4 regions of the Cellvibrio sp. genome follow, and region 1 is predicted to be linked to each of the others. Evidence: predicted binding sites of a transcription regulator. Region 1 holds the regulator's gene; each other region holds the start of a gene.
What was found. Region 1 encodes sigma-54, which starts transcription at its own class of promoters, with help from an activator protein. Its sites were predicted from a motif close to TGGCACANNNNTTGCNNT; they were not measured.

Region 1 (2,461 bases):
GATCTGGATCGAACCCAGCGCCAGGAAAAGCTCGAATCGTTGCTTAATGAATTCCATATCACCCACATTCGCGACAGCCTGGGGATGGCACTTTCAGGCGGTGAACGCCGCCGGGTAGAAATCGCCCGTGCGCTGGCCACCGACCCTAAATTTATCCTTCTCGATGAGCCCTTTGCCGGTGTTGACCCTATTTCAGTCAACGACATCAAAGAAATTGTGCGCCATCTTAAAGACCGTGGTATCGGCGTGCTGATAACCGACCACAACGTGCGGGAAACGCTCGATATCTGTGAGACCGCCTATATCGTTAGCGAAGGGCACATTATTGCCGAGGGCGATGCCGAAACCGTACTCAGCAACAGCAAGGTACGCGAAGTCTATTTAGGCGAGCATTTCCGGCTGTAAAGATGGCTAAACCCGTCACCTCCGGTGTTACCAACCGCCCGTCAGCAACACCTTAGGCAACACACAAACAACTTGACAAGTAACATTATTTGATCATTAGGCATAAAGCTTGCTTAAGCTTATTGCTTGCGCGCCAAACCCTGACTAAACTCCACCTATCTGATGTTTTCCATCCTGCGTTATAAGGGTTTGTCGTTCACATAATGAAGCAATCTCTCCAACTCAAACTCGGTCAGCAGCTGACCATGACTCCGCAATTGCAACAGGCCATCCGCCTCTTGCAATTATCGACGTTAGACCTGCAGCAAGAAATACAGGAAGCGCTTGAATCCAACCCCATGCTGGAAGTGGAAGAAAGCTTCGATAGTCCCAGCAGCACCAATGATTACGAAGGGAGCGAACTGGATAAAGCGGATTACACCCGCCAATTGGAGATAGCCGCTGAAGCTGGCACTGACCACGGCACCGACTTTACCGCGAGCGAAAATTTCTCCTCCAGCACAGCCGACAACTACAGCGAAACCAATAGCTATTCCGAAGGCGGTGAAAGCTTCGGTGAAGGTGAAAGTGAAAGTTTTGGCGATAGCGATGTATACGGCGAAGGTGATGGCTTTAGTGCTGACAGCGGCGACTGGAGCGATTCCATCCCCAGCGACCTCCCGGTCGATACCAGTTGGGATGATGTTTACCAATCGTCCTCCAGCAGCAGCTCCAGCAACTACGACAACGAAGACAATGATTTTGAAAGTCGCCGCGCCGCAACTGATTCGCTCTATGACCATTTGATGTGGCAGTTAAACCTGACGCCCATGTCGGATCGCGACCGCGTACTGGCGATGGCAATTATCGATGCGGTGGAACCGAGCGGCATGCTGTCCATCACCATCGAAGAAATTTTTGAAGGTATGCGCGGCGATTTTGAAGAACTGGAACTCGACGAAGTTGAAGCAGTGCAGCACCGCTTGCAACAATTCGACCCTTGCGGTGTATGCAGTCAAAATCTATCTGAATGCCTGTTAGTGCAACTACAGCAATTTGATCCGAAAACACCGTTTTTGGAATCGGCAAAATTAATTGCCAAGCAATATTTGCCAGTGCTCGGCAGCCGCGATTATCGCCAGCTGATGCGCCGCACCAAATTGAAAGAAGCTGAATTAAGCCAGGCAGTGGCATTAATCCAAAGTTTGAATCCCCGCCCGGGGGATATGATCGCCAACGGCGATACCGAATATGTCGTACCTGATGTATTCGTTGAAAAGCGTGATGGCCGCTGGATAGTGGAACTCAATCCGGATATTGCGCCGCGCCTGCGCATCAATTCCGACTACGCCTCCATGGTGAAACGCGCCGACTCCAGCACCGACAACACCTTCCTTAAAGATAATTTGCAGGAAGCGCGCTGGTTCTTGAAAAGTTTGCAGAGCCGCAATGAAACCCTGCTGAAAGTGGCGAGTTGTATTGTGGAAAAACAGCGCGGCTTTTTGGATTACGGCCCCGAGGCGATGAAACCCCTGGTGCTACACGATATCGCCGAAATTGTGGAGATGCACGAATCTACAATTTCACGTGTGACCACACAAAAATACATGCATACCCCGCAGGGTATTTTTGAACTGAAATATTTTTTCTCCAGCCATGTCAGCACCGACAGCGGCGGCGAATGTTCATCAACTGCGATTCGCGCAATCATCAAAAAATTGGTGAGCGCCGAGAACCCGAAAAAACCGCTCAGCGATAGCAAGATTACCGATCTGCTAGCCGAGCAGGGGATTCAAGTGGCGCGCCGCACCATCGCCAAATACCGTGAATCACTCAATATTCCACCGTCGAATGAACGCAAAACTATTTAGCTATTTAATTGTATTAGTTGTAGTACCAATAAAGTTCGGATCAAAAAAATTCATGGATGTAATGCGAGGTTGTGCCAGCCGCAACCGTTTTGTTTCTAGCGAGAGGAAGTATCTATGCAAATAAATATCAGCGGTCGCCATGTAGAAGTTACCGATTCCATGAGAGAGTATGTAACCAGCAAAGTAGAACGTTTAACGCACCACCA
Region 2 (8,575 bases), on a different contig from region 1:
TGTGGGTGGTGATAGCTGCTTTTTTCATAGCCTGTTTTCCGTAAATCATTCAATAAGTATCTATTAATTTGGCGAGGCGCAGACGGGTAATTTCACCCTGCTCGCGCGCACCATTTTGCAATTCCACTTCACGCGGGTTATCAATTCTGTCCTGAAGTAACCGCAACATTTCTTCTGCCGATTTTCCGCTGGCGCAAACAATAAAAATAAAACCGTTTTTTGCTTCATATTCCTTATTGAGCTGATACAGCCCCTGAATAACCGCTTCACTCGCCTGCAATACCTGCCCCTGCTCTTGCGTGGCACGCCCAGCATAACGGGAGCGAAGTAAACCGATATCGCCAATGCGCGCATGGCCGGAAAAAGCCTCAAGAATTTCCTTTTCCTCCACACCCGTCCAAAAACAATTGGCAGTAGTCAATAGTTTTTCCAAATTAGCAAAGGGGCGCCGTTCAGCCACATGTTTTGCCCAGGATTGGCAATGGCAACAACCGTAGAGCGCCGCCATAGCGTCTTCTTTTGGTAAGGCGTTAAATTCAGTTAGCGTCATCATTCAATCCTTTTAAAAATCGCACTCTATTCACACAAGATTCCCGTTGTCTTTTGCACTTGCATAATCGTTTTAATGTCGCGCCATGAAGTTGAGTGCCCTGACTGCACTGGCACACGCTGGTAATACAAGCTTTGCAATTGCGCCGCTATGGATACCGCCACTTCCATCGGCATTTTTCCTTTTACTTCAGGCAGACCAATCGGGCTGTAGATTTTTTCGATTGCTTGGGCTGCAAATCCGGCATCCACCAAACGTTTGCGAAAACGCAGCGCTTTGGTCTGCGAACCAATCATGCCTGCGTAGGCCCAGCGCTGATCGGATAACAATGTTTTGCACAGTGCATAATCCAAGGCGTGATCGTGGGTAAAAATAATTACCCAGGCATCATCCGGTAAGTGCGCAATTGCTTCGGTGGGATCGGCATAAAATTCGTAGCGGCAATTCGCTGGCAAACTATTGGTCATTAATTCCGGGCGATTATCGATAACCCGAACCTGGCACGGCAGCCCCGCAAGAATAGTCACCAGCGATTGGCATACATGCCCGGCACCAAAAAGTGCGATCTGCCAACTGCAGGCCGCAAAGGCTTCAAGCATTACCGTCACATTGCCACCACAACATTGCGCCGCTTCTGCCGCGAGTGGAATAGGTTTTAATATCTGGCAGGTTTTATTTTGCGTCAGCAGTTCACGCGCCTGTTGCACCAATAAAAACTCCAGCTGGCCGCCGCCGATGGTGTCATAAGTAGCATCGGTGGTGATCACCATTTTGCTGCCGCCATCGCGCGGTGTTGAACCCTGAGTGTTAATAATGGTGGCGATCACATAACCGTTGCCACGTTGTTGGCAGTGTTGGATTGCCGATGACCAGTTGAGGATTGCCATTAGATTGCACCTCTTGTTACTGACGTTTTTGATTCGCCACCTTGATTAAACGCAACACAGTCTTGCAGTGCCCAATAAATCCGCTCGGGTGTTGCGGGTGTATCCAGACGCGGGCTGAATTGATAATTAGTCGTACTGCTGCAGGCATCGCGCAGCGCCGCCCACACCGAGATCGCCAACATCAACGGCGGTTCACCCACCGCTTTGGATAAATGAATGGTGTTTTCCAAGTTCGGCTCATCAAATAATTCCACATTAAAAATGTCCGGCACGTCAAACGCCGTAGGAATTTTATAATTTGCAGGGCTATTGGAAATAATGCGGCCTTTTTCATCCCACAATAATTCTTCTGTGGTCAGCCAACCCATACCCTGGATAAAACCACCTTCAATCTGGCCTATATCAATCGCCGGATTTAATGATTTACCTACGTCATGCAAAATATCCACACGTTCAACTTTATATTCACCCGTCAAACAATCGAGCGTCACTTCAGACACTGCTGCACCATTGGCGAAATATAAAAACGGCTGACCTTTGGCGGTGGCGCGGTCATAGAAAATTTTGGGTGTGCGATAGTGCCCCGTTGCCGACAGCGCAACGCGATTGAGATAGGCGAGCTTGATAAATGCAGGAAAAGCCAACTCCTGTTCACCGAGCACAACCACATCATTGTTAAATTGGATTTGTTCCGCCGTGATTTGAAAATGCTCACACGCAAACGCCATTAAATCGGCTTTGATTTTGTCGCAGGCATCTTTGGCCGCCATCCCATTTAAATCAGTACCCGATGACGCCGCTGTGGGTGAAGTGTTGGGCACTTTATCCGTACGTGTCGATGACACCATGACGCGATGCACACTTACACCAAACGCACTGGCAACAATTTGCTGGATTTTGGTATAGAGTCCCTGCCCCATTTCCGTACCGCCGTGGTTAATCAGCAAACTGCCGTCGGTATAAATTTGCAATAGCGCACCGGCTTGGTTGAGATGCTTGGCAGTAAAGGAAATACCAAACTTCACCGGTGTTAAGGCAATGCCTTTTTTCAGTGTACGATGAGTGTTATTAAATTCGGTAATGGCGATGCGGCGAGCGCGATAGTCAGAACTTTTTTCCAAGCGCTCAATTAATACCGGCAATACATGTTGCTCGATTTTTTGTCCGTAAGGCGTTTCATCCGCACCCGGTTGGTAGAGGTTGGCTTTGCGTACATCAAGCGGGTCCTTGCCAAGTTTGCGCGCTATATCTTCCAACAGGGTTTCAATTGCCATCATGCCTTTTGGGCCGCCAAATCCGCGAAAGGCGGTGTTGGAAACAGTGTGGGTTTTGCAGCGCAAACCGAGAATGCGCGCGTTATTTAAAAAGTAGGCATTGTCTGCATGGAACATGGCGCGATCAACAATACCTTCCGACAAATCCGGTGAGAACCCGCACTTGCCAGCGAGCAACATATCGACGCCGAGTAATTTCCCCTCGCTATTGAAACCCGCGCGCCAGCGATTTAAAAAGTCGTGGCGTTTACCGGTTTGGATCATGTCATCGCGGCGCGGCATGCGGTAGCGCACCGGGCGGCGATTGCGCAGCGCAAATAATGCAGCGATACATGCAAGCGGCGCCGCCTGGCTCTCTTTGCCACCAAATCCCCCGCCCATGCGGCGAACTTCAGCGACCACCAAATGAAATGGAATCGCCAACACTTCAGCAACTAATTTTTGCAGTTCTGTGGGATGTTGTGACGAACTCACCACATGAATACCACCATCTTCAGTCAAGCGCGCTTCACTAATTTGGCCTTCGAGATAAAAATGCTCTTGCCCGCGCACATATATTTCGCCGCTTAATTGATGTGCAGCAGATTCAATATGCACATCCGGGTCACCGAGCAGTAATTGGTGCTGAGGCAATACAAAACTTTGTGCGGCGAGTGAATCTTCTACCGTTAATTGTGCAGGCAACTCTTCGTAATCAATTTTTGCCAGGAGTGCGGCGCGCTGCGCTGCTGCAAAACTCGTGGCAGCAACTGCAAAAATTGGCTGGCCGATAAATTCCACCAAATCACCTGCGAGCAGTGGATCACCGGAATACACAGGTGCGACATCAATTTTTCCGGGGATATCACTTTGCACAATCACATCGATCACACCGGGCGCAGATTTAACGGCAGACAAATCCAGCGCACGAATACGCGCATGGGGTTTACTGGATTGGCCGGTGGCAACAAATAAAGTGCCTGGTATAAGCGGTAAATCATCCACATATTCCGCCGCACCTTGTACATGTTTGTGTGCGGATTCGTGCGCGATGGAATGACCAACACCACCGGCAGCATTGCTCTTATTAGTTGCGGGCGACAATTCCGAATTAACAACAATTCTACGCATGGTTAAACAGCCTCTCTTCAATCGATTTACCCGAGGCTTCAGCCGCAAATTCGTAACAAGCTTTTTTGAGCAGATTGCAGGCCATGGCCATGCGGTAAGCAGCGCTGGCACGCACATCACTCAGCGGTGAGAATTCGCTGCGCAACAAATCACAGGCTTGCGCAAGAATCTCTTCATCGACATCGCCAGCAACATACCAGCTAGTGTTACTCAAAAATTGTTCGGTAATGCTGGCACGCTTGGGAATCGCCGCCATGCCACCAAAGGCAATTTTAAATTTGTTAGACGTTTGTCCACTCCAACAAAATGCACCCATCACTGCCGAAATATCGTCTTCATAGCGCTTGGTGATTTTGAATAATTTCAGTGGCTGCGAAAGTTGCGCGCGTGCAATGCGAATACGCGGAAGATATTCGCCCTCAACTAAAGTTGTTTTTTTGTAGTCGCGATAAAAATTCGTCAGCAATTCACGGCGGGCATTACCAGCGCTATCAACTATTTCCAGCTCGGCATCCATCACCAATAGATAAGGCGGAGCATCGGCAATCGGCGAGGCGTTACAAATATTTCCGCCGAGAGTCCCGCGATTGCGAATTTGGCGCGACCCCAAACGTGCGAGCAATGCAACAAATTCTGGCGAGTGATCAACCAGCGCTTTTTCCATTGCGCTGTAATTCGCCGCCGCCCCTAAAACAATCTCATCATTATTGATCTGGACTGCACAAAGACTTTCAATGCGGTTAAGGTCAATCAGTTGCGGAAGTGATTTGTATTGCTGGGTAACTTCCAGCATCAAATCGGTTCCACCGGCAACAAGGCGCGCCTGCGGATATTCAACCAGCAAATGCTGTAGTGCCGCTTCGGTATGTGGCTGCCAATAATCGCTGGCGCCATCGGACAAGTTTCTGCTGCAAGTCTTGGCAGGCTCGCCATTCATGCCCGCTAAAGGTGCATGGGGCACCCAATTTTGCACAAAACTGGCCACTTGGGCAGGTTTTTTAAGGACGGACAGGCCGGCATCGATAATCGGGCGATAACCCGTACAGCGACACAAATTGCCCGAGATTGCATCAATCACCGCTGCACGTTGCACCGCAATATCAGCCTCGGCCAAATCCGCGCCGCCCGCCAATTGCAGTCCCGCGAGCGACACAACAAAACCGGGCGTACAAAAACCGCACTGGGAACCGTGGCATTCCACCATCGCCGTCTGCACAGGATGCATTTCTTGCGGCGCTGCAGCCAAACCTTCTACCGTCACAATATGGCAATCCTGCAGGCTGCCGAGTGGGCAGATACAGGCGTTGACCGCGCTGTAAGCCATAGTATTTGCGCTCTGGCGGCCAACCAATACCGTGCAGGCGCCGCAATCACCCGAGGCGCAGCCCTCTTTGGTGCCCATCAAATTTTGCTGGCTACGAAGATACTGCAACAGCGTCAGATCTGCCGCTGCCTCCGCCAACTCAACTGGAACATTGTTCACCACCAACCGCACAGACTTTCCTCCAACAAATTGCCCCATGATGCAAGACGCAAAACCTTTAAATGGTTATAGCCGATTTCAGCTACACCGTTTGTTCTGCCTCTTCTCTGTATCCTCTCGCCATCACACAAAGCAAAAGTCTGGCCAGATAGACAATTTTTTATGAGTTTTTTGCCAAGGCAGGTATTTCACCGGCGCTGGCATGCAATTTGCTCAAACCAGTCTATCTTTTTGTCCAGATAGTCAGGTTTATGAGCGAGTTGGTTTATGTCTGAAAAAAAGGCCATGCGCCTTGAATTGCTTTCCCTCACCAAAGCCTATCCGGGCTGCATCGCGAATGACGCGGTGAGCCTGCAAGTAGCGCCAGGGGAAATTCATGCGCTGCTGGGGGAAAACGGCGCGGGTAAAAGTACGCTGATGAAAATGATCTACGGTGTAGTAAAACCCGATTCCGGGCAAATGACCTGGAATGATCGCGAGGTCAACATCACCGGCCCGGCTCACGCTCGCCAACTCGGCATGGGCATGGTGTTCCAGCACTTCTCGTTATTTGAAACATTAACAGTGACCGAAAATATCGCGCTCTATTTAACGCCTGCAGAATACGGCACGCTCGATTTACTGCGCGCACGCATTCTTGCGGTGGGCGATGAATACGGCCTCGCGATAAATCCTGACCGCCTCGTACACAGCCTGTCGGTCGGTGAACAGCAGCGCGTAGAAATTATTCGCTGCCTGTTGCAAGACATCCAACTTTTAATTCTCGATGAGCCCACCGCCGTACTCACTCCCCCCGAGGTAGCGCAGCTGATCGAGGTATTAAAAAAACTCGCGCACAAAGGGTGCAGCATTTTATTTATCTCGCACAAATTGCACGAAGTGAATGCACTCTGCGATAAGGCCACCATACTGCGCGGCGGCAAGGTGACGGGCACCTGTATTCCCCGCGACACCAGCCCTGGCGAAATGGCGCGCTTGATGCTCGGCGATGAATTGGAATTACAAGACACCATGCCCGCTGGCAACGCCGGTGAATGCCTGCTCGCACTCGATAAGATTGAAGTAAAACCGCGCGATGCCTTTGCTATTCACTTGCAGGATATTGAATTGCAATTACATGCGGGCGAAATTCTCGGCCTCGCTGGGGTTGCCGGTAACGGGCAAGATGAATTGGTGGATTTAATTAATGGCGAGCTGGGCAGCGATAGCGGCAGTTTAATTTTTCACGGAAAAGATATTGGCAATACCAGTGTGCAGGAGCGGCGCAATATGGGGCTAGGTGTTGTCCCCGCTGACCGTATCGGGCGCGGCGCTCTCGGCAATATGAGTCTGACCGAAAATAATTTGTTAACCAGTTATATCAACCAAACCGGAAAATTCGGCTGGCTGAATTGGCCCGCAATAAAAGCGCGCGCTGCCGAGATCATCTCAACTTACAAAGTCAAAGCAACAAGCGCCGAGGCCAGCGCCAAAAGTCTCTCCGGTGGTAACTTGCAAAAATTTATTATCGGCCGCGAGAATTTGCACAATCCAAAGGTGTTAGTCTGTTTTCATCCCACTTGGGGGGTTGATGTAGGCGCGGCCAATTTAATCCATCAGGAGCTGATTAAACTGCGCGACAAAGGCACAGCGATTTTGGTGATCAGCGAAGATCTCGACGAACTCTATTTATTGGCTGATCGGCTCGGCGCATTGTGCGGCGGACGCTTATCACCGCTCGCACCCAAGGCTCAGGTTCCGCTCGCACAACTCGGCCAATGGATGACCGGTAATTTTGGCAATCCCTCTATAGGCACAACAGCAGCGGAGGTTGCCCATGCGAATTGAAAAACGCCTGCAAGATTCGCAACTGATGGTGTATTTATCGCCACTGCTCGCGCTCTTATTAACACTCATCTCCGGCGCATTATTATTTGCATTACTCGGCCGCCCACCGCTCGGTAGCCTGTACACGTTTTTTATCGCGCCGATTAGCGATCTCTACGGGCTTTCTGAACTCGCGGTAAAAGTCACACCGCTATTACTCTGCGCGATTGGTTTAACGCTCTGCTTCAAAGCAAAAATTTGGAACATAGGCGCGGAAGGCCAATTTGTTTTTGGTGCACTAATTGGTGGAGCGGTGACATTACAACTGGCAGAGAGCGAAGGCTTTTGGGTACTGCCGGTGATTATCGCCAGCGGTGCACTCGCCGGTATGGCTTGGGCGGCAATTGCGGCGCTTCTACTGACACGATTCAACGCCAATGAAATTCTCACCACGATTATGCTCAATTATATCGCGGTAAATTTATTGCTCTGGGCAGTGCACGGCCCACTCAAAGATCCAGACGGACTTAATTTTCCCGAGTCGGCGCTGTTTGCGAGCCAGACATTATTGCCGGTGTTATTTGAGGATTATCGCGTAAGCATCGCCATTTTTATTGCTCTGTTTATGTTGGTGGTGATTTGGGTTGTGCTCACGCGCACGCTACTCGGCTTTCAATTGCGCGTAATGGGCGAGAACCACAACGCTGCACGTTTTGCCGGTTTTAAAAGCAAAAGCCTGATCTGGTTATTGCTGTGTTTCAGTGGTGCAATGGCAGGTGTGGCGGCGATTTCTGAAACCAATGGCCCGGTCGGACAACTGATTCCCACGCTCTCACTCGGTTATGGCTACGCGGCGATTATTGTGGTGTTTATGGGGCGCATGCATCCACTTGGAATTTTACTCGCGAGCTGTTTATTAGGGCTGACTTATCTCGGCGGCGAGATGGCGCAAATCGATCAGGGTTTACCAAAATCCATCACCGGATTATTCCAGGGCATGCTGCTGTTTTATTTGCTCGCCTGCGATTTGTTGATCAGCTATCGCGTGGTGCCGAATTCGCGCAGCGTTAAAACCTCAGCTATCACTCAATAATTCGCAATAAAATTAAGAACACAGGTAAGATTTTATGGATATAGGTTTGATCGAAAATATTCTCTTCGCCATGGTGCGCACTGGAACGCCATTGTTGTTAGTGGCACTGGGGGCGATGATGTCGGAGCGTTCGGGGGTATTAAACCTCGGCCAAGAGGGCATGATTTTAGTGGGCGCCGCCTGCGGATTTATCGCTGCTTACGCCGGTAGCAGTTTAGGCTGGGGCGTACTCGCGGCAGTTGTTGCGGGCATTGTGGTTTCGCTAATTTTTGCGTTTATCGCACTCACCTTAATTTCCAATCAGGTCGCCACCGGCCTTGCACTCACCATTTTCGGCACAGGCTTAAGCGCTTTTCTTGGCGCCGCTTATGT
Region 3 (10,177 bases), on a different contig from region 1:
TGAAATTGCCATAGTGCCAGACAGTGAGTGGAGTACACCCACTTTAATGGTGTCAGCGGCAGCAGCGCTAAACGATGCGATGGTCAGGCCGCAGGCGATACCGAGTGCCCCGACATGTTTTGCTATCTTCTTCAGCTTCATGGGTCTTTCTCCTAGATGGTTTTAATGACTCAGTGGTTTTAACTTTGGTGCTATGTTGTTTGTATAAACACCATTTTCCGGTAACGCTGTTAACGCTAATCGTGGGTGACAGATTTTTCTTCCTTAATCATTTTTTATGTGCTTCAGGCATAAAAAATGTTGTCACTCTATTTTTAAAAGTGTCGCAATTAATCCGGGTTCTGCTGCTGTGCTTCATAGAGCATGTGCAGTGTAATTTTCCGCACTTCGGCTTTACTCGCTTCGATATGCGTTTTTAAATAACTTTTTACATCCTCTGCGCGCCGTTCAATAATTGTGCGCAGGATTTTGGCGTGCTCATCGTAGGTCGCTTCAATGCGGTTGCGCTGGGTGAAATCGATCCGGCGAATAATGCGCAAGCGCTCAGTAATATCGTGATGGATGCGTGCCATTTCAGTGTTGCCGGTGGCTTCAATCAATTGTTCGTGAAAGCGTTCATCCAATGCACAGACGGTTGGGCCATCTTCCAAACGGTCTTCCGGTTTTACTAGCCAGATTCGTTTTAAATCTTCCAGCGGTGGCGCTGGTTCCATTTCGCATAATTTTTTAACTGCTGCCAGTTCCAGTACGATGCGTACATCGTAAAGCTGTTCAAATTGTTTAAAGTCAAAAGGTTTGACCTGCCAGCCGCTGCGAAAGGAAACATCGACAAAACCTTCGCGTTGCAGGCGCGCTAGCGCTTCACGTACCGGGGTACGGCTTGCTGCCACACGCTCGGCGATTTCATTTTCGCTAAACCGGTCGCCGGGCAATAAGCGAAATGAAAAAATATCGTCTTTAATTGTTTGATAAATACGCTCCGTTAAATTGGTGCGCGGTTCATCGGCTTTTTTTTTGGTTTTGTCGTGTTTGACTAATTTCATACTCGCTACCTTTTTTTCCCCCTCCTAACCTCCCCCTTAAAAATAGGGAGGGACTGATCAGTGCCTCCTTCAGTTCCTCCCCCTGACAAGGGGGAGGTTGGGAGGGGTTGAATTAATAAAAGGCCCGGGTTAATCCTCCTCAAGCACCAGCAACAAATCGCCTGCATTTACTTGTTTGCCTGGCTCGCAATGAATCGAACCAATTTTTGCAGCGCGATCGGCATATACCGAAAATTCCATTTTCATCGCTTCCACAATTAACAGTGGTTGATCTACTTCTACTAATTGGCCTGGCTCAACCAACAGTTTCCAAATGTTGCCGCTGATATCGGCGGTAACGGCATGGCCGTCAACGTCAATCGGGCCAGTCGATACTTTTGCTTGTAATGCTGCATCAACTTGCTTTTCTTCATCGGCTTGCCAGAGCGCAACTTCTTTGGTGAAAGCGGCTTGTTGTTTGGTTTTAAATTCAGCAATGCTCGCGGCATTGTCGTGCAGGAATTGTTCGTGTTCAGCGAGGCTAAAATAATCTTCTTCAATACGCAGGCTTAAACGGCCTTCGCGGAATGCTTCGCGCTGTGCCGTTAATTCTTCTTCAGTTACTTCGTAATAGCGCACGCGGTCAAAGAATTTTAATAACCAGGGTTCGCCATCTTTGAAGATCGGGTTTTTGAGGAATTTATTCCAGATCGGCAGTGTCCGCCCTACAAGCTGGTAACCGCCGGGAGAATCCATACCGTAAATACACATATATACGCCGCCGATTCCTACCGTGCCTTCGGCGGTGTAAGTGCGCGCCGGATTATATTTGGAAGTGAGCAAACGATGACGCGGGTCAACCGGTACTGCGCAAGGTGCACCGAGATACACATCGCCCAAACCCAACACCATGTAGCTGGTTTCAAACAGAATTTGTTTTACTTGCTCAACGGAATCCAGGCCATTAATACGACGCATAAATTCAGTGTTGCTCGGCAACCAGGGCGCTGTATCGCGCACGGATTGGCGATAGCGTGAAACTGCATCCAGTGTGGCCGAATCTTCAAAGGCCATCGGCATATACACAATGCGGCTCGGTACTTTGGTGTCGCGGGCATCGCCGAGTGTTTCTTCAATTACCAATAATTGATTGATTAATTGCTGTTGATGAATGACGCGGCTGTCGTAATTAATTTGCAGGGAGCGCACACCGGGCGACAATTCAATCACGCCTTCAATCGGTGATGCTTTTAATGCTTCCATCAACGCGTACACGCGCAGGCGTAAACTCAATTCAAGAATATTGTCGCCATATTCGAGCAGGATATATTTGTCGCCTGCCTGGCGATAACTGACCAACGGGCGGCTACCCTGCGGTGGCAATGCGGCAACGATACAATCGGAAATGGTGTTTTCCGGTTTAACAATGGGCGCGAGTAGTACTTCCGGTTGTACACTCAGGTTTTCAATTGCACGATCAATGGATAATTCCAGAGCCAGAGCTGCATCAAAACTTAACCGTTTGAAGCGAATTTTATCGCCGGGTTTTACCTGGCCAACCTTCCATAATTCCGCTTTTACAATCGTAACCGGGCAAACAAATCCACCGAGGCTGGGGCCGTCTTTGGTGAGGATGACTGGCATATCGCCGGTGAAGTTAATGGAGCCAACCGCATATTCGGTATCGTGAATATTGGATGGGTGCAGACCGGCTTCACCGCCGTCACTGCGTGTCCATGTAGGCTTTGGTCCATTCAGGCGAATGCCCAAACGGTTGGAGTTGTAGTGCACTTCCCATGCGGTTGAAAAAAACATGTCAATCGCATCTTCAGTGAAAAAATCTGGCGCGCCGTGTGGACCGTAAAGCACACCGATCTCCCATTCACTTGGATAGCTCGGGATTAATTCAACAGGTGCTGCTGCAGCGTCGTAAACCGGTGCCGGAGTAGTGCAGGCGGCAATTGCCGGATTGCTGATCGGCAGCATATCGGTGGCGCGCAAGGTGCGACCAGCGTGGCCACCAAATTGGCCGAGTGCAAAAGTAGAGCGGCTACCTAAATACACTGGTACATCAAAACCATTGCGCACCGCGAGGTAACCGCGACAACCTTGGTCAGCTTTACCGATCTCCAGAATTTGTCCGGCTTTAATGGCAACCGGTTGCCAGAAAGGAATTAATTCACCATCAATTTTTGCGGGTGATGTTGCACCCGTCAGCGCGATGGTTGCATCGCGATGGAATTTTAATTTTGGCCCGATGATGGTGTATTCCAGCGCGGCGGCACTTTCATGGTTGCCGACAATACGGTTGGCTAAACGGAATGCGTAATCATCCATTGGACCTGAGGGCGGAACACCAATGCTCCACAAACCGACACGGCCGGGATAATCCTGAACGCTGGTGTAAGTGCCTGGCTGTAATACTTCTACAACGGGCGCTTGATATTCAAAGCTGGCTAATTTATTGGTGGCAACATCACCGCTGCCAAAAAAATCGGTTGCGATAATTTGACGTAAGTAATCCAGATTGGTGGCGATACCTGCTGCGCGGGTTTCGTTCAGCGCGGTTTTCATTTTGCTAATGGCATCAGCGCGATCTTTACCGTACACAATAATTTTGGCGATCATCGGATCGTAATAGGGCGATACTTCTGTTCCAGTAGAAACCCAGGTGTCAATACGCGCTGATTCGGAAAAATGTACATCGGTTAATACGCCGGGCGATGGTTGGAAATCGCGCACTGGATCTTCGGCATACAAACGCACTTCAATAGCGGCGCCTTTCGGATTGATTTCGATATCCAGTTTTGGCGGAGTACCGGCTGCGGTGAGGATCATCCACTCAACCAAATCGACACCGGTACAGGCTTCAGTGATGGGGTGCTCTACTTGCAAGCGGGTGTTTACTTCCAAAAAGTAAAACGCATCGCGCGCGGCATCGTAAATATATTCAATAGTGCCAGCTGAGCGATAATTAACTGCTTCACCCAAGCTTTTGGATGCGGCCAATAATTTATCGCGCGTGGCAGCAGGCAAATTGGGTGCGGGAGTTTCTTCAACCACTTTTTGGTTGCGGCGTTGCAGTGAGCAATCGCGTTCACCCAGTGCGAGAACATTGCCTTTGCCATCGCCAAAAATTTGTACTTCCACATGACGGGCGTTATCGACAAAACGCTCGAGGAATACACCACTATCGCTAAAAAAGTTTTGCCCTAAACGTTTTACGCTTTCATAGGCGGCAATTAATTCTGCTTCGTTGTTGCAGCGAGTTAATCCGATACCACCGCCACCGGCAGTGCTTTTTAACATCACCGGATAGCCGAGCTGCGCGGCAGATGCGACTGCTTCGTCAATTGAACCCAACAAGCCTGTTCCAGGTGTAAGTGGCACGCCAGCTTTTTCGGCAATTTCACGCGAGGTGTGTTTCAAACCGAATTCGCGAATTTGTGCGGGAGTTGGGCCACAAAATGCGATGCCTTCTGCTTCACATTGCTCACAAAACTTGGCGTTTTCAGAGAGAAAGCCGTAACCGGGAATAATTGCCTGAGCACCCGTTTCCTTTGCGGCAGCGAGAATTAAATCGGATTTCAAATAACTTTCGGCGGCCGTATTACCACCAAGGCAGATAGCTTTATCGCAGGCGGTGACATGCGCGGAGTTGCGGTCGGCATCGGAATATACCGCAACCGATTCGATGCCCATTTTTTTCAGGGTCTTGGCAATGCGTACCGCGATTTCCCCGCGGTTGGCGATAAGTACGGTCTTCAACATGATTCTTCTCCGACTGTAATTTTTAAATTACTTTTGTAGTGATTTAATGTAGGTGCGCCATCCACCCAAATGCGTAATGTCCGTTGCGCCATTCACGGCCGCGCCTTCACAAATAAAACCTTTTACTTCGCGACCATCGTACAAACTCAATGTACCTATACCCAGCGGCGCAGGAATTAATGCAACAAAACTGCCGAACTGCTGTACGGGTACATCCCACAATTCCACAATAATTTCTGCACCTTCCGCTGCGCGAATCAAACCGGGTTTGGGCGGTGTGGTATTGGGTAGTGCGAACAAACGGTAATTGCTTGCGGTGTAAGTGCTCTCAACAAAAATTGCCTTGCGTTCTTGCAGCTGCACATTGAGTGGCATGCCGGTTAAATGTGCGCCGACGACAGCGAGGCGAACATAACCTTGCGGTGCTGTATTTTTTAGCGCGAGTGTCGGTGTTGGTTTAGCAGTAGCACCCAGCGATAAATTAACGCTGCTGTGCCATTTTTTTCCGAAGGCGGCGAGTGCGGCGTCTTGCCATGCTGGCGCAATTAGCGTGATACCAAATGGCAAACCATCCGCGCGCATGGTGGCAGGCAGTGCGAGGGCAGAGCAGTCGGCGAGATTCACAAAATTGGTGTAAGTACCGAGTTGGCTATTCACCACAACAGGATCGGCGTTGACTTCGGTAATCGTAGGATGACGCGGTGATGTGGGCACCAATAGCGCGTCAACATTTTTCATTAATAGTTGTATTTCGCGCGCGAGATCAGCGCGGCGATACTCAGCGCGGTAGGCATCAGTCGCGGAAAAATTAACCGCGTTTTCAACAATTCCACGCACAACATCATTCATATCGGCGGCGTGCTCTTGCATAAATTCGGCAATGGCTGCGTGGCGCTCGGCAACCCAGGGGCCGCCATACAATAATTGTGCGAGGGTAAACATCGGCGTGAAATCGATGGTGACTAACTCAGCACCAAAAGCAGAAATATTTTCTAATGTTTCCAACCAAGCGGCTTCAGCTTGCGTATCGCCAAACCAATTGGGTGATGCGGGGATACCAAAGCGCGGCTTACTGGAAAAATAGGTTGCAGCAGCAGGCGCAACGCGTGAGTAGCCATCGGTAGGATCAAATCCTTCCATCACACTGGCCACGGTTTCTGCATCGTCCACGATGAGCGCAAAAACAGAAACACAATCGAGGCTGCGGCAGGCAGGTACAACACCGGTGGTGCTAAAACGGCCTTTGGTAGGTTTTAATCCGACGATATTGTTGAAGCCTGCGGGTACGCGACCGGAGCCTGCGGTGTCTGTGCCCAAACTGAATGGCACAAGTCCATGCGCGACAGTTGTTGCGGAACCTGAACTTGAACCACCTGAAACATAATCGGGTTTAAAAGAATTGGGTACAGCGCCGTAGGGAGAGCGAGTGCCAACCAAACCTGTGGCAAATTGGTCAAGATTGGTTTTGCCGAGCACAATCGCACCGGCTCGTTTAAGGCGCGCTACTGCAGTGGCATCAACCTCGGGAATGTATGTGAATGCAGGGCAGGCGGCGGTAGTGGGAATGCCTGCGACATCGATATTGTCTTTTACCGCGAAGGGTACGCCGTAGAGCGGCAGGTCGCCGGGGTTGCCCAGGTTTTCCAATGCACCGAGCTGAGCATCTAATTCGGTAGCTGAAACGATATAAATCCAGGCTGTGTCATCTGCTTTGAGTTGCGCGCGCAGATCTTGCAGCGCAGCGCGCGCTACCAAGCCTTCGCTGCGGTAAGCGTTCAGCCACTCATTAATCGTCCAGCCTGTTGTTTGCATCATTATCGTTCCCGCAGTCAAATCTTAAATACAATCTTGGATACAAGTTTGTATTCAGCAGAAACTGTGCCAAGTGAAATTGGCTCGTTGAATGCCCTCGTGCTACAAGCACAAAAACCTTGTTATTCAATGAGTTAAATGACGTATAAAAACGGAAACGGGGATGATTATGGTTGGGTTTTGCAGGGATTTTTATGCGCTGAAGTTGTGCGTGCGAATTTTAGATGGGAGCTAAATTGGTGCGAGTGGTTCTTATCTGCATATCTCAATTTTTATAAATATTGAGATATGGGTACGAGTAATCTATAGTTCATCTCAATATTGTTGGTTTTTGAGATTAGTTGAGATGATTAAGCGGCCACCAGCGGAATTAGACATTCCTAGTCTTTGGAAAAAGGCATGGGAGGGCTTGGATGATAAAAATGAAATGTTGAAAATCTTATCGTATGCAGTGCCAGTTGATGAAAAGGGGCGGTATTTACCTTTTGATGAGTTTAGGCATCGCGTACCTCAAGCTTTGGGTGTGAATTTAGCCTGGGCGTATGTCAAGGAGTCCAGGCGATCATCGCGTCACTCTTTGGATGTAACGGGCAGCTCTTTGGAAAAAAGCAGCTATTTTTCTACCTCAATATTGCAGAAAACTAAAACGTTAGTTGATCAGTCTACTACCACTGCAGCGTTGGAATGGGCAAACAGAAAAGTAGGCGAAGAGCAGAACATTTCTTACATGCTGGAAGATTTATTTGAAGATGAGGCAATCAGTAGTAGTCAGCTAGAAGGTGCAGCCACAACTACCTTAATTGCAAAGGAGATGATCAAGCGTAAACGTGAGCCACGCAGTATTGACGAGAGAATGATTGTTGGCAATTTTAAAATGATGCAGTTTGTATGGGATAAGCGATCATTACCATTAACTACTGATCTAATAAGAGATTTACATTCTATTGGGGTAACGGGTATCGATGATGAAAAGTACGCTCCCGGTGCTTTTCGTGTGACTGATAATGTGGTTGTTGAAGATCGAGATGGAAACATAGTGCATCAACCACCTCCGTTAACAGGGCTTGAGGACCGTTTGCAATCACTGTGTGACTGGATGAATACCGATCATGATGAAATAGAAAGCCAGAGCTATATTCATCCACTTGTAAAGGCGATATGCATTCACTTTGTAATAGGTTATGAGCACCCATTCAATGATGGAAATGGCAGGGTTGCCAGGGCGTTGTTTTACTGGTTTATGTTCAAGAAGGATTACGGTGCATTCCGTTATATATCGATCAGTAATCTTTTGAAAGATGCTGCGACACAATATGGAAAATCGTATTTGTATACCGAAACCGACGAAATGGATATGACATACTTTATCGATTATCAATGCTCGGTGATTATGCGTGCTGTTGCTGCGTTTAAAGCACACTGCCAAAAATCGGTTGAGAATATTGCATCATTTAATGCGTGGTTATTTAACGCAGGCATTTATGGAAAACTGAGTGAAAAGCAAAAAGTGGTTTTTCAAGTCGCCAAAAGTAGTCCGAATACAATTTTTACCGCAAGGTATATCGAAGAAAAACTGAATTGTTCTTACAACACCGCCGCCACCGTATTAAATGGTTTAGTTGAACTAAATCTCTTTGATAAACAAAAAGACGGCAAAGAGTGGATTTATTCATTGCGTGATAAACAAGATATCCAGAAAAACTGGATCTCTTAAACACTGTTAGGGATGTATGTATGGCCATGAATTGGAAACAACTACTCTGCGCTGACCGCTTGGGTAATCGCACAGCAAAACATGAGGAGGGGCGGTCGCCGTTTCACTCGGATCACGACAAGATTATTTTCTCGGGCGCTTTTCGTCGCCTTGCGCGCAAAACGCAAGTACATCCGCTGGCCACAAATGACCATATTCATAACCGTATGACACACAGTTTGGAAGTGGCTTGTGTGGGGCGTACGCTCGGCATCCGTGTGGGCCAGGCGTTAAAAGATAAAGGTGATTTGCCTGCGCATATTTGGCCAACCGATATTGGCGATATCGTACAAGCCACTTGCCTTGCCCACGATATTGGCAACCCGCCGTTTGGTCATACCGGTGAAGATGCTATCCGCAACTGGTTCCAAAAAGAAGGTGCAGAATTTTTAAGGGATTTATCGCCCTCTGAGCAAGATGATATCCGAGTGTTTGAAGGTAATGCGCAGGGTTTACGCGTGTTGACTACCTCTGAGTATCACCAATTTCATGATGGCATGCGTTTGACTTATGCAACGCTAGCGTCATCAATTAAATATCCCTGGACTTCATCACCCACCGTTTTAGGACAGCGCCCAAAAGATGCCAAGTACGGCATTTTTCAAACGGAATTGGCACATGTGCATGAGATCGCACAAAAAACCGGTTTGATTGAAATGGGACCCGATTGGTATTGCCGCCATCCGTTGGTGTATTTGATGGAAGCGGCGGACGATTTTTGTTACGGCATTATTGATTTGGAAGACGGTTTGGAAATGGGCATTCTCAATTGGAATGAAATTTATGAATTGTTGCACCCTGTAATTTCTGATTCTGCACAGTTACCGGAATTGGAGCGCTTGCTGAAAAAGGTTAACGACGGACGCAAGCCAGCGCTGGTGCGCGGTAAAGTCATCGATGCATTTATCAATGCCGGTACAGCCGCGTTTATCAAGCACCAGGATGCTTTTTTGCGCGGAGAAGTGCAGGGCGATTTGATTTCGCTTTGTGATCCCAAAGTAAAAAATGCAGTGCAAGCCGCAAAGGATTTAGCCAAGCGAAAAATATTTAATCATTCGCGTCGGGTCGAATTGGAAATTGGTGCTTATACAGTGATAGGGACTTTGTTGAATACGATTTGCTCTGCTGTCTATGCATCGCTTGGCGATGTGTCGCAAATGACTTACAAAGACAATCGAGTAATGGCCTTGATTGGCGAGAATAATTTCCATCCTGATGTAAGCAGGCGTGGAGAAAATTACAAATATCTGGCGCTGATGGCCGTGATCGATTACATCAGTGGCATGACCGATAACTATGCGACTAATCTTGCTAAACAATTTAATGGTATGGGGTATTCGCAATACTAGTCAGTTGCTGCTTAAGTCATGGTGATAGGGAGGGGGCGGCTACTGTTGTGCGGTGGCGTGAGCTGAACTGCACCTGTCGAGCTGGAGTGGTCGCCAGCTTTTGGGGTGCAGTTTGGTAAGTGCAATTTTCAGCGTGTTAATTTGTGAGTTATTTACTTCGCGCCAGCCGCTTCCAAAGCAACTGCGTATTCTTCGCCATTGCGATGGGCTTTTACGACTTGCAGGAAGGTTTTGCCTTCCGGGCCGATTGCGTTTACATCTTTACCGGCTTCGATAAATAATTTTACAAAAGTGCCAAAGTTTTCGCCGCGCATGCCGCGATAGGCTTTTTCCAATAAATGGAAATCTGCATTGATGCCAGCAGGTGCGGGGTAATCCAAAAAGGTGGCGATGCGGGCTTCGTCGAAGATTTCGCCGAGGACTTTTTCTTTGTCTTTGCGTAGGCTCATTTCAATTCTCAACCGTTTAAT
Region 4 (9,232 bases), on a different contig from region 1:
CCGTTGCGGTCGAGGGTACATACCGCGTAACGACCATCGGTAATTACCAAGCCAGCGGGGCCATCCCAAGGCTCAATATGCATGGAGTTGTATTCATAGAACGCGCGCAGATCCGGATCCATATTTTCCACGTTCTGCCATGCAGGCGGCACCAGCATACGGATCGCGCGATGCAATTCCATACCGCCAAGCGTCAAGATTTCCAGCATGTTATCAAGGCTGGAGGAGTCGGAACCGGTGCGGTTTACCAGCGGCGTCACGGTACCCAGATCAGGCAACAGCGGCGTCACAAATTTAGGGGTACGCGCCACCGCCCAGTTGCGGTTACCCACAATGGTGTTGATCTCGCCGTTGTGTGCGAGCATACGAAATGGCTGAGCCAATGGCCAGCGCGGCGAGGTATTGGTAGAAAAGCGCTGGTGGAATACGCAGATTGCTGTCTCCAGGCGCTCATCAGCCAAATCGGAAAAGAAACGCGGCAAGTCAACCGGCATCATCAACCCTTTGTAGGAGAGAATACCGGTACTCAGGCTGCACACATAGAACGTTTTGTCGTCTTGCAGGCGGATTTCAGCCTTGCGACGCGCCATAAACAACTTGGAGTTCATTTCCTCAATACTGAGGTCGGGGTTATTTACGAACAAATGATTAAACGCCGGCAGAGAACGCATGGCGATTGGGCCAAGGCAGGTCGGATCAACCGGCACCTCACGCCAGCCAGCAACAATCAGGCCTTGAGCGGTCAATTCTTCCGCCATAACTTCACGCGCCTTGTCAGCAACAGCAGCATCCGGGCTGAGCATGATCGCTCCCACACCGTAAACAGAGGTCAGCTCTACGCCGCAAGCTTCTTTTGCAACAGCGCGCAAAAAAACATCCGGCTTTTGGATCAACAAGCCACAACCGTCGCCAGTTTTACCATCTGCATTGATGCCACCGCGGTGGGTCATGCAAGTCAGGGCTTCAATCGCCGTAGTAAGCAGACGATGGCTGGTCTTGCCCTTTAAATGGGCAATCAAACCAAAACCGCAGTTATCTTTGAACTCGTCTATCTGGTAGAGGCCAGTGGTCATAGGCTGATTCTCAACAAAAAACACTATCAAGGGATACGTATGGATCAAGAGCAAAGCTCATGCGAAAGCCGCGCCAAATCACATCCCAGACAAAAAAGCCCCTGGTATCCAGAGGCTAGGCAAATGGGCGCAGGATATTACCCGCTTGGAGGGGCATTAGCAAGACAACTGCGGGAGCATTAAATGTAGGATTGTGAGCCAGACCAGCGCAAAAAACAGCCAGTCGGCAGGTTTATATTGCGCCAGCCACTAGGGCGATTTACGCCAGTGCTCTGGCGTCAGGACTTGCTTGGCACCAAAGGCGTGCTGATCTGCCGCAGTAGCGCTGTCTTTACACTCGCCGCGCACCCACAAGTGATAGCGCGAGATGCTACGGTCCAACTCAAAAAAACCGTCGCGGCAATAACCTGCCTGCTCGATCACATAAGCGGTATTTTCCAGCAGCCGCTCATAGGTACCGCGCCCCACGTCGACGCCACCCTTGGCAAATTCCTGCCCTGGATTGGCGCCACCGCGCGCAACTCGTATATGACTCGGGATTCTCTCCTCTGGCCAGCGCAAGCGATAGGTAAACATCTTGGAAGTATTGGGAAGTATCTCCACCTCAAGGGTCTCGGCCATTTCAGTTTCGACATAGCTGCGCCCCGTGGAACTGCATCCAATAATCATGCTCACCAACAAGGTGAAGATAACAACTTTGCCCATCTATTTGCCCTGTGATCGGTTTAACAATTTACGTGCGTTGGGGGGGGATTAAAGAATTTTTGCCAGGAGCCGACACATTGGTGATAGCCCACGTTTATCATCCACACTATACGCGCATCACGCCGGAGCCTGCCATGGGTTCGCTACACGCACTGCCCCAGCGGATAAACAGTCTGCTGTTGACCTGCATTATCAGCCTGAGTTCATCTGTATTGGGTAACTCGATTGTACCGGATGATATCGCCTACAAACCCCAATCCACCCCGGGGGATAGCGGTGTTGTAGTGGGTACCAGCGAATTACCGACAACCCCTGCGAGCAAGCCCTCAACCCAATACCTCGCCAGAGGCCAGTGCCCCGACCAAAGCCGCAGTCACGACAACCTATCCAAAGCGCTGGCCATCACCCAATTCCTGCGCAGCTCGCCACATACAGCCAATGCGGGCAACCTCTTCGCAGCCGAATCCGGGCTACCTGAACTTATCCGCGCGCAGTTGCGTCAGAAATACCACTCTACAGGCCCGGCAGTAATGCCTTGGGGGTTTGCACAAGCTGATCTGAGCGAAACCCAACTCAAGCAGCAAGCGCAAAAAATTGCGCGCCAGATGCGCACCCAATTTGTGCTGAGCGGGACAATTATCGACATGTCCATGCTGGCGCCAGACACCACCTACAACCCCAGCTTATACCGCCAATTTGCCAACGGGTTCTACGACCTCACCCACATCAAAATGTTTGACCAGCGCACACGGATTATGAGTTTGGAGGTGCAACTACGCGACGGCTTTACTGGTGAGTTACTGCTCAACAAAAGCTACTCGACCAATGGTATATGGAACCAGCGCCAACCAATCGGTTTTAGCTCGCCCGCTTTTGCCAAAACCCACTACGGGAAACGAATCAAGTCATTAGCCAATAAGATCAGCACCGAGCTGGCACAGGTCATTCACTGCCAGCCCTTTATGGCCGCGATTGATAGCGCCCCCGGGCAGACTCAAGTGTTACTGCACGGCGGCGCTAATAATGGCCTGCATGCGGGCGACAACCTTAGCTTGTATCAGGTGATTATGGTGGGCTCCAATAACGAGTATCAGGTTAGCGACACCCGACTGGTAAAACGCGAAACGCGCCTGCATCTGAGCGAGGTATACCCAACACATAGCATTGCAATAGTGGAAGGTGGCAGCTATTTAAACGGCAGCTATCTGGCGGCGAGCGAATAATCCATTACGACTTGGTTATTTCTGTATCAGCACCGTAGTGCTCCTGCAAATAGGCATCGTGCGAGGGCAAACTTTTCACCATATTAAAAATCGCAGAACGCGCTAATTTCAGAGTTTCGTTGATCTGGCCAAAGTCGAGGTTATCGACACGCGGGCTGTATTTTTGCGGACGAATTCCCATGCCCTCAAAGACCGATTGCCAGCTGGTACTGCGAAACAGCTCATCGTTGTCTTCACGCAAAATACCGTGACCTTTAAATAAATCGATGCGCTCGCGCAGCGATTCGGGCAACTCCATGGTTTTGCACCAGCGCCAAAAATCGCTGTCGTCGCGCTCGGTGGCGCAGTAGTGCAGCACGATAAAATCGCGCACTTCTTCAAAGTCAGCCCCCATACGGCGATTGTATTCACGTTGCAAACTCGGTTCACAATCGGCATCGGGGAAAAAGCGCAAAAAGAAATCCATTCCGCGTGCAATTAAATGAATCGCTGTAGATTCAAGCGGTTCAATAAATCCACCCGACAAACCCAACGCCAAGCAATTGCCTTTCCAAAATTCCTTGCGCCTTCCTGTATTAAAACTAATCGCACGCGGATCATTAATACGCGGCGCATCAAGATTTTTCAGCAAGGTAGTTTTGGCCTCGGCATCGCTACAAAATTTACTCGAATACACATAGCCATGGCCGGTGCCGTTGCGCAGCGGAATGCGCCACGCCCAGCCTGCTTTACGCGCGGTCGCTGTGGTGTAGGGCATGCGCGAGCCGGCGACCTGGGTTTTAACGACTATGGCGCGGTCGCAGGGCAAATAATTCGACCAATCTTCAAAACCAACACCGAGAGCTTTTTCAATTAACAAGGCTTTAAAGCCCGAACAATCGATAAAAAAATCGCCGTCGATTTTGCGCCCGCCAGATAACTCCAGCGCCTCGATAAATCCATTTTCTTTACGCAACACATTGACGCAGTTGCCCTCACTGCGGATAACTCCGCGCGCTTCAGCATAGCGGCGCAAATAGGCCGCCACTAATTTTGCATCCAGATGCACCGCATAACCGGCGCCGCCAATCGGCGTGTTCATCGCCTGTGCTGGCGGAAAAAAACGCTCCTGGGCCGCCATCACCGCACAGGGCGAGAAATCCTGCAGGTTGTATTGCTCACCCTCCATGGTCGCCTTGAGCCAGCACTGGTAAAAATCCTGCGAGCCAATACGTTTGCCGAGCGCGCCGTAAGGATGGAAATAGGATTGGTTTTTCACCTTCCAATCGACGAATTTAATACCCAACTTGTAACAGGCCTGGGTCTCGCGGATAAATTCCTCTTCATCGATCCCCAAGCTGGTAATCAGACGCACCACCGGCGGAATAGTGGATTCACCCACCCCGATAGAACCTATCTCTTCCGACTCCACCAATTCGATCTCACACAGCTCGCGCTTGAGATGCGCAGCAAGCATGGAGGCTGCGATCCAACCGGAGGTGCCGCCACCGAGGATGACGATTTTTTTGAGTGGGTTCATGCTTGTATTCATAACCGAAAACGTTCCAATAATTACCCGCGCTTCCCTTACCAGTTCGCTAAGGGCAGCATAGTCTGCTCAAGCGCATCCGGCTCGGTCGTAAAATTCCAGTAGGCACCGCTACAGGATTGGATCGACTTGCGCAGCACATCAATTGCCTTGTGGCGCGGGAAACTCGCGCGCCAAGCCAAGGCTAATTTGCGCTGGCCGCCCACAAGTGGCCGGGCAACCAAGCGATGCGCCGCACACAAACCAGCCTCCGCCGCCGAGCGCGGCAATATACTCAACCCCAATCCCGCAGCCACCATATAGCGCAGGGTTTCAAGGCTACTGCCTTCGGCCGCGTAACGCTTGTGCTGGCTTTCGTCCGGTTCCCGCCAGTCAGGGTTGAGCAGCAACACCTGCTCGCGCAGGCAGTGGCCGTCACCGAGCAGCAGTAGCTCTGCGCGGGAGATGTCGGCCGGTGCGATTTCCGTCTTGCGCGCCAAGGGATGTGCCTGCGGCATCACCACCACAAACGGCTCATCAAACAACTCCTGGGTCACCACATCGGATTCGCTAAACGGCAGCGACACCAGGATGACATCCAGGTCGCCATCACGCAGTTTTTTGCGCAGGTTAGCGGTGTAATCCTCCTGCACAAAGAGCGGCATATTGGGCGCTTGCTTTTGCAAATGGGGAATAAGTTGCGGAAGGAGATAAGGCCCCATGGTAAAAATCGCTCCCAGCGCCAAAGGGCTATTGAGCTGGTCTTTACCGGCATCCGCGAGCGCTTTGATGGTAGCCGTATGAGCCAGTAGCAAGCGCGCCTGGGCGACAATTTTTTCACCCAATACGGTCGGCTGGACCTTGGTCTTAGTGCGCTCAAACAGCTCCACCCCCAGCTCCTCCTCCAGCTTGCGCACCGCGATACTGAGGGTCGGCTGACTCACATGGCAGCGCTCGGCCGTGCGCCCGAAATGCTGCTCTTCCGAAAGTATGACGATGTAGCGCAACTCAGTCAGGGTCATGAAAAACTCAATTCAATTTGATGGCGCCCAGTGTGCCCGTTTGCATCGCCTAAGGTAAAGCTACACGCCCTTCCCAAAAGACTATAGCCAAATTCTATGGCATTCCAATTGCCCGCATCACTGCCTCATTTTCCGCTGCGTTTTCCTTCAGATATTCACACCCTTGCCGCTTGGCGGGCTGGATTGGACAAAAAATCTTCACCAACCCCAAGTTGTCAGTGAGAAGACGCCGGGGTGACCCTTGCCCCAGGGCTGTTCGGCCTGTTGATGCCCGAACTCCAGAAAATCCTGTCACCCACAGAAATGAAAAGTGTCCTCATAAGTGTGCGAAGGGATCGATCCCTGGCACAGAAAAAGGCACCAAAATATGTCGAAATTTTTATCACATGCACCTAAATTGCCACCTAAGACTAAACCTGCATCACAACAAAATCAGTATCTTAGTCAGCGTGGCACAAAAAGTGCTCTTTTGGCGTCTAGCTGTACCCACTCAATCACTCTACTTAACGGACTACCCATCATGTTATCCATTAAATCGCTTATTGCAGGACTAGCACTGAGCACCGGCTTTGTCATGAGCGCATTTGCCGTACCAGTTACTGTCAATCTGGCACCAAATACTGCAGGTTATGTTTGGTCATTCAACTACACTTCATCTGAAGCCGACGTCGCTGTAACCGGCTGGTCAAATAAATCCACCGGTAACAAAGCCATTGCACAAGATGTAATCGGCAGATGGAACAACTCGGGAATAGGTGTTGAAAATGCCAACAACCCCCACCACGCTGTGGATAACGGGAGCGGCGACTACGACGCCCTTCTGTTTTCCTTTACCAAGGTTGTTGATCTTAGCGGTCTGAATATTGGTTGGCATCAAAACGACGCCGATGTATCCCTGCTGGCTTACACAGGTGCAACCCCTTTTGTAGGTAACCTCAATGGCTTAGGCAGCAACTGGGCCAACCTTCTGAACAACGGCTGGAGCGTTGTGGGCAACTACAACCGCAATGGCAACGGCTCCTTTGCGGTTAACACAGCAGATGTGACATCTCAATACTGGTTGGTCGGCGCTTACAACACGGCTTTTGGCACAGGCAATGGATTGACCAAAAAGGATGACTATTTCAAATTAAAAGCCATTACTTTTGAAGCCGTTGAAGTGACTGAATCAGGCTCCCTGATTTTATTGATGTTAGGCTTGGCAGGTGTGTGTTTTGCACGACGTCGCGCTGCATAGTTCTCACAGCTAAGATACTGTTCCAAAAAGGGCGCTATCAGCGCCCTTTTTTATTGCCTATAAATTTGTATCGCTTATGATGGGCCGGCTTAAAAAAGATAAGAAGACATCAGGGACAACAATAACAATCCACTAGCGAGACAATAGTATGCGTAGACAAATCGCCTTATCCCTTGCACTGACCTGCGCCCTTTTCTGTACTGCCTTTAGCGCACAGGCACAGCAATTCAACGTATTGCTCTTTACCAAAACCAACGGTTGGCACCACGAATCCGTCAACGAAGGTGTCACTGCAATACGAGAACTTGCCGTGCGCCACCACTTCAGCGTTGATTGGCATGAAGATGCCAGCATTTTTAATGATGAAAAACTCAAAAAATACCAAGCTGTCATTTTCCTGTTAACCACCGGCGATATTCTCAACGATGAACAGCAAGCGGCGATGGAGCGCTTCATTCGCTCGGGCAAAGGCTTCGTTGGCGTTCACAGCGCATCCGACACCGAATACGATTGGGACTGGTACACCAAAATGGTGGGCCGCACGTTCCACATACACCCAGAAATTCAAACCGCTGAACTTACCGTTACCAATCGCAAATTCCCTGGTGTTGAACGCATGCCCGATCGTTTTTTATGGACGGATGAATGGTATGAATTTGGCGCAGAGCGTATTAAAGGACTGAATTATATTTTGGCCGTGGATGAGCAAACCTTTAATCCAGTAACCGATTGGGGCACCAAAAAAGGTGAAGGTATGGGCAAGTTCCACCCCATCGCCTGGTATCACGATTACGATGGCGGCCGCGCGTTTTACACCGCACTTGGGCACATGCCCGCCACCTACAGCGATGCACTGTTTCTGGAGCATATCTATGGTGGACTTTATTGGGCGGCAACCGGTAAAGGTTTGCGCAAAAAATAATTCCTTACAACAACATCAAACATAACAACAGACATCATGAATAATTCCTTAAAGAACGTCTTAAAGACCTACGCACGATTTATTTATCCCGCCGTTATTTTGGTGATTTCACTGGGTATTTACTTCCCCTATTACGGCACTCCACAAGCGATGTTTTGGGATGAAAACTATCACGTGCCCAACGCACAAAAATATGTTGATGGTGTGATGTATATGGAACCACATCCACCACTTGGCAAATTGCTGATGGCAGCTGGCGAAGTGCTGTTTGGCGGCAACGAGAATGTCAACAAATCCAAACTGTTGGAAACCGACTATCTAACCGGCGACAACGCACCACCCGAAATGACCTACAAAGGTTTCCGCTGGCCATCAACTGTAATGATGGCACTCTCGGTTTTATTTTTTTACGGCATCATCAATTGCATAACGCAACGGGCATGGCTTGCAGCGGCATTCACCAGTCTGGTCATTTTTGATAATGCGCTGGTCATACATGCGCGCGCGGTGCATCTCGACGGGATCCAATTATTTTTTATTCTTGCCGAACTGTATTTTTTTACTCGTATTGTCACCAGTGGAAAACCTATTCGCCTCAAGGATTATGCCCTGCTGGGAACCTTCATCGGTTTGGCCACTAGCGTAAAAGCCACCTCGGCGATTGAATTGTTATTGTTGGTAATGCTGTTTGGTGTCGATCAATGGAACAATATTAAACTGTGGAAATGGCAAGCACTTATCAAGCGTATCGCCGTTACTGTGCCGTCCGGTGTCCTGCCTGCAGCAGCAGTGTTCCTCGGCGTTTTTTATGTCCACATAGGTCTGGGCGAAAAGATAGTTGACAATAGAACCTACAAGGCATCTCCCGAATACATCAACCAGATTCGTATGGGCGATACTTGGTCACTCAAGACTTTTTCATTGGGGATGCGCGATAACTGGAAATTCATGAGCGAGTATGCAGACGGCGTTCCGCGTCTGGATGAATGCAAGCCGGATGAAAACGGCAGCTACGCCATGAACTGGCCGCTTAGCAGTAAAACCATCAGCTATCGCTGGGATAAAAATACTGTCGATGGTAAAACCGTTACCCAATACAAATACCTGATTGGCAATCCAATTGTCTGGTTCTCTGTTGTGGGCGGAATCATTCTCTCTCTGGGTCTAATTATCAGTCGTTACATTTACAACAACCCTGTTAAAGATGAAAAGCTTTTCTATTGGATCTGCGCCTTTACGGGACTCTACGTCAGCTATATGGTTGCCATTCTACAAATTGAGCGGGTGATGTACCTCTATCATTATTTCATTCCTTTAATTTTTGGAGCGATTAACCTGGCATTAATTTATACCTATATCTACCGCGACGAGGTTATCGCCAACAACAAACACACCATAATCAACACTGCCCTGTTTGCCACATTGGTGATCGCCATTTTTGCGTTCTTCTCTCCCTTCACTTACGGCTTTGGCTTAACCGAAGACCAATTTGAATTGCGCAACTGGTTCAGCTTCTGGAAATTACAGGTGGTGAGATAATCAT

Region 2: a site for sigma-54 is predicted at 5,434-5,451, ahead of xdhA (xanthine dehydrogenase small subunit). Genes of this name have one in related genera too.
Region 3: a site for sigma-54 is predicted at 6,660-6,677, ahead of atzF (allophanate hydrolase). Genes of this name have one in related genera too.
Region 4: a site for sigma-54 is predicted at 5,981-5,998, ahead of xdp1 (exosortase-dependent surface protein XDP1). Genes of this name have one in related genera too.

Annotation. Positions count from the first base shown of each region.
Region 1 is NZ_JBRFPI010000512.1:11-2,471, reverse strand. Features, by position in the region: partial or broken gene lptB (LPS export ABC transporter ATP-binding protein) at 1-405, shown strand, start outside; gene ACWA6V_RS20520 (RNA polymerase factor sigma-54) at 609-2,255, shown strand; partial or broken gene ACWA6V_RS20515 (HPF/RaiA family ribosome-associated protein) at 2,370-2,461, shown strand, end outside.
Region 2 is NZ_JBRFPI010000151.1:880-9,454, reverse strand. Features, by position in the region: gene uraH (hydroxyisourate hydrolase) at 1-28, opposite strand, end outside; gene uraD (2-oxo-4-hydroxy-4-carboxy-5-ureidoimidazoline decarboxylase) at 50-550, opposite strand; gene xdhC (xanthine dehydrogenase accessory protein XdhC) at 577-1,437, opposite strand; gene xdhB (xanthine dehydrogenase molybdopterin binding subunit) at 1,437-3,821, opposite strand; gene xdhA (xanthine dehydrogenase small subunit) at 3,814-5,316, opposite strand; gene ACWA6V_RS10865 (ABC transporter ATP-binding protein) at 5,572-7,131, shown strand; gene ACWA6V_RS10860 (ABC transporter permease) at 7,121-8,203, shown strand; gene ACWA6V_RS10855 (ABC transporter permease) at 8,238-8,575, shown strand, end outside.
Region 3 is NZ_JBRFPI010000098.1:176-10,352, reverse strand. Features, by position in the region: gene urtA (urea ABC transporter substrate-binding protein) at 1-141, opposite strand, end outside; gene ACWA6V_RS08315 (GntR family transcriptional regulator) at 330-1,043, opposite strand; gene uca (urea carboxylase) at 1,173-4,793, opposite strand; gene atzF (allophanate hydrolase) at 4,821-6,608, opposite strand; gene ACWA6V_RS08300 (Fic family protein) at 6,952-8,319, shown strand; gene ACWA6V_RS08295 (deoxyguanosinetriphosphate triphosphohydrolase) at 8,340-9,707, shown strand; gene ACWA6V_RS08290 (PA4642 family protein) at 9,860-10,156, opposite strand; partial or broken gene gatB (Asp-tRNA(Asn)/Glu-tRNA(Gln) amidotransferase subunit GatB) at 10,165-10,177, opposite strand, start outside.
Region 4 is NZ_JBRFPI010000128.1:1,412-10,643, forward strand. Features, by position in the region: partial or broken gene gltB (glutamate synthase large subunit) at 1-1,073, opposite strand, end outside; gene ACWA6V_RS09880 (hypothetical protein) at 1,323-1,778, opposite strand; gene ACWA6V_RS09885 (flagella assembly protein FlgT middle domain-containing protein) at 1,913-3,001, shown strand; gene ACWA6V_RS09890 (tryptophan halogenase family protein) at 3,006-4,520, opposite strand; gene ACWA6V_RS09895 (hydrogen peroxide-inducible genes activator) at 4,568-5,530, opposite strand; gene xdp1 (exosortase-dependent surface protein XDP1) at 6,051-6,767, shown strand; gene ACWA6V_RS09905 (ThuA domain-containing protein) at 6,916-7,689, shown strand; gene ACWA6V_RS09910 (phospholipid carrier-dependent glycosyltransferase) at 7,726-9,228, shown strand.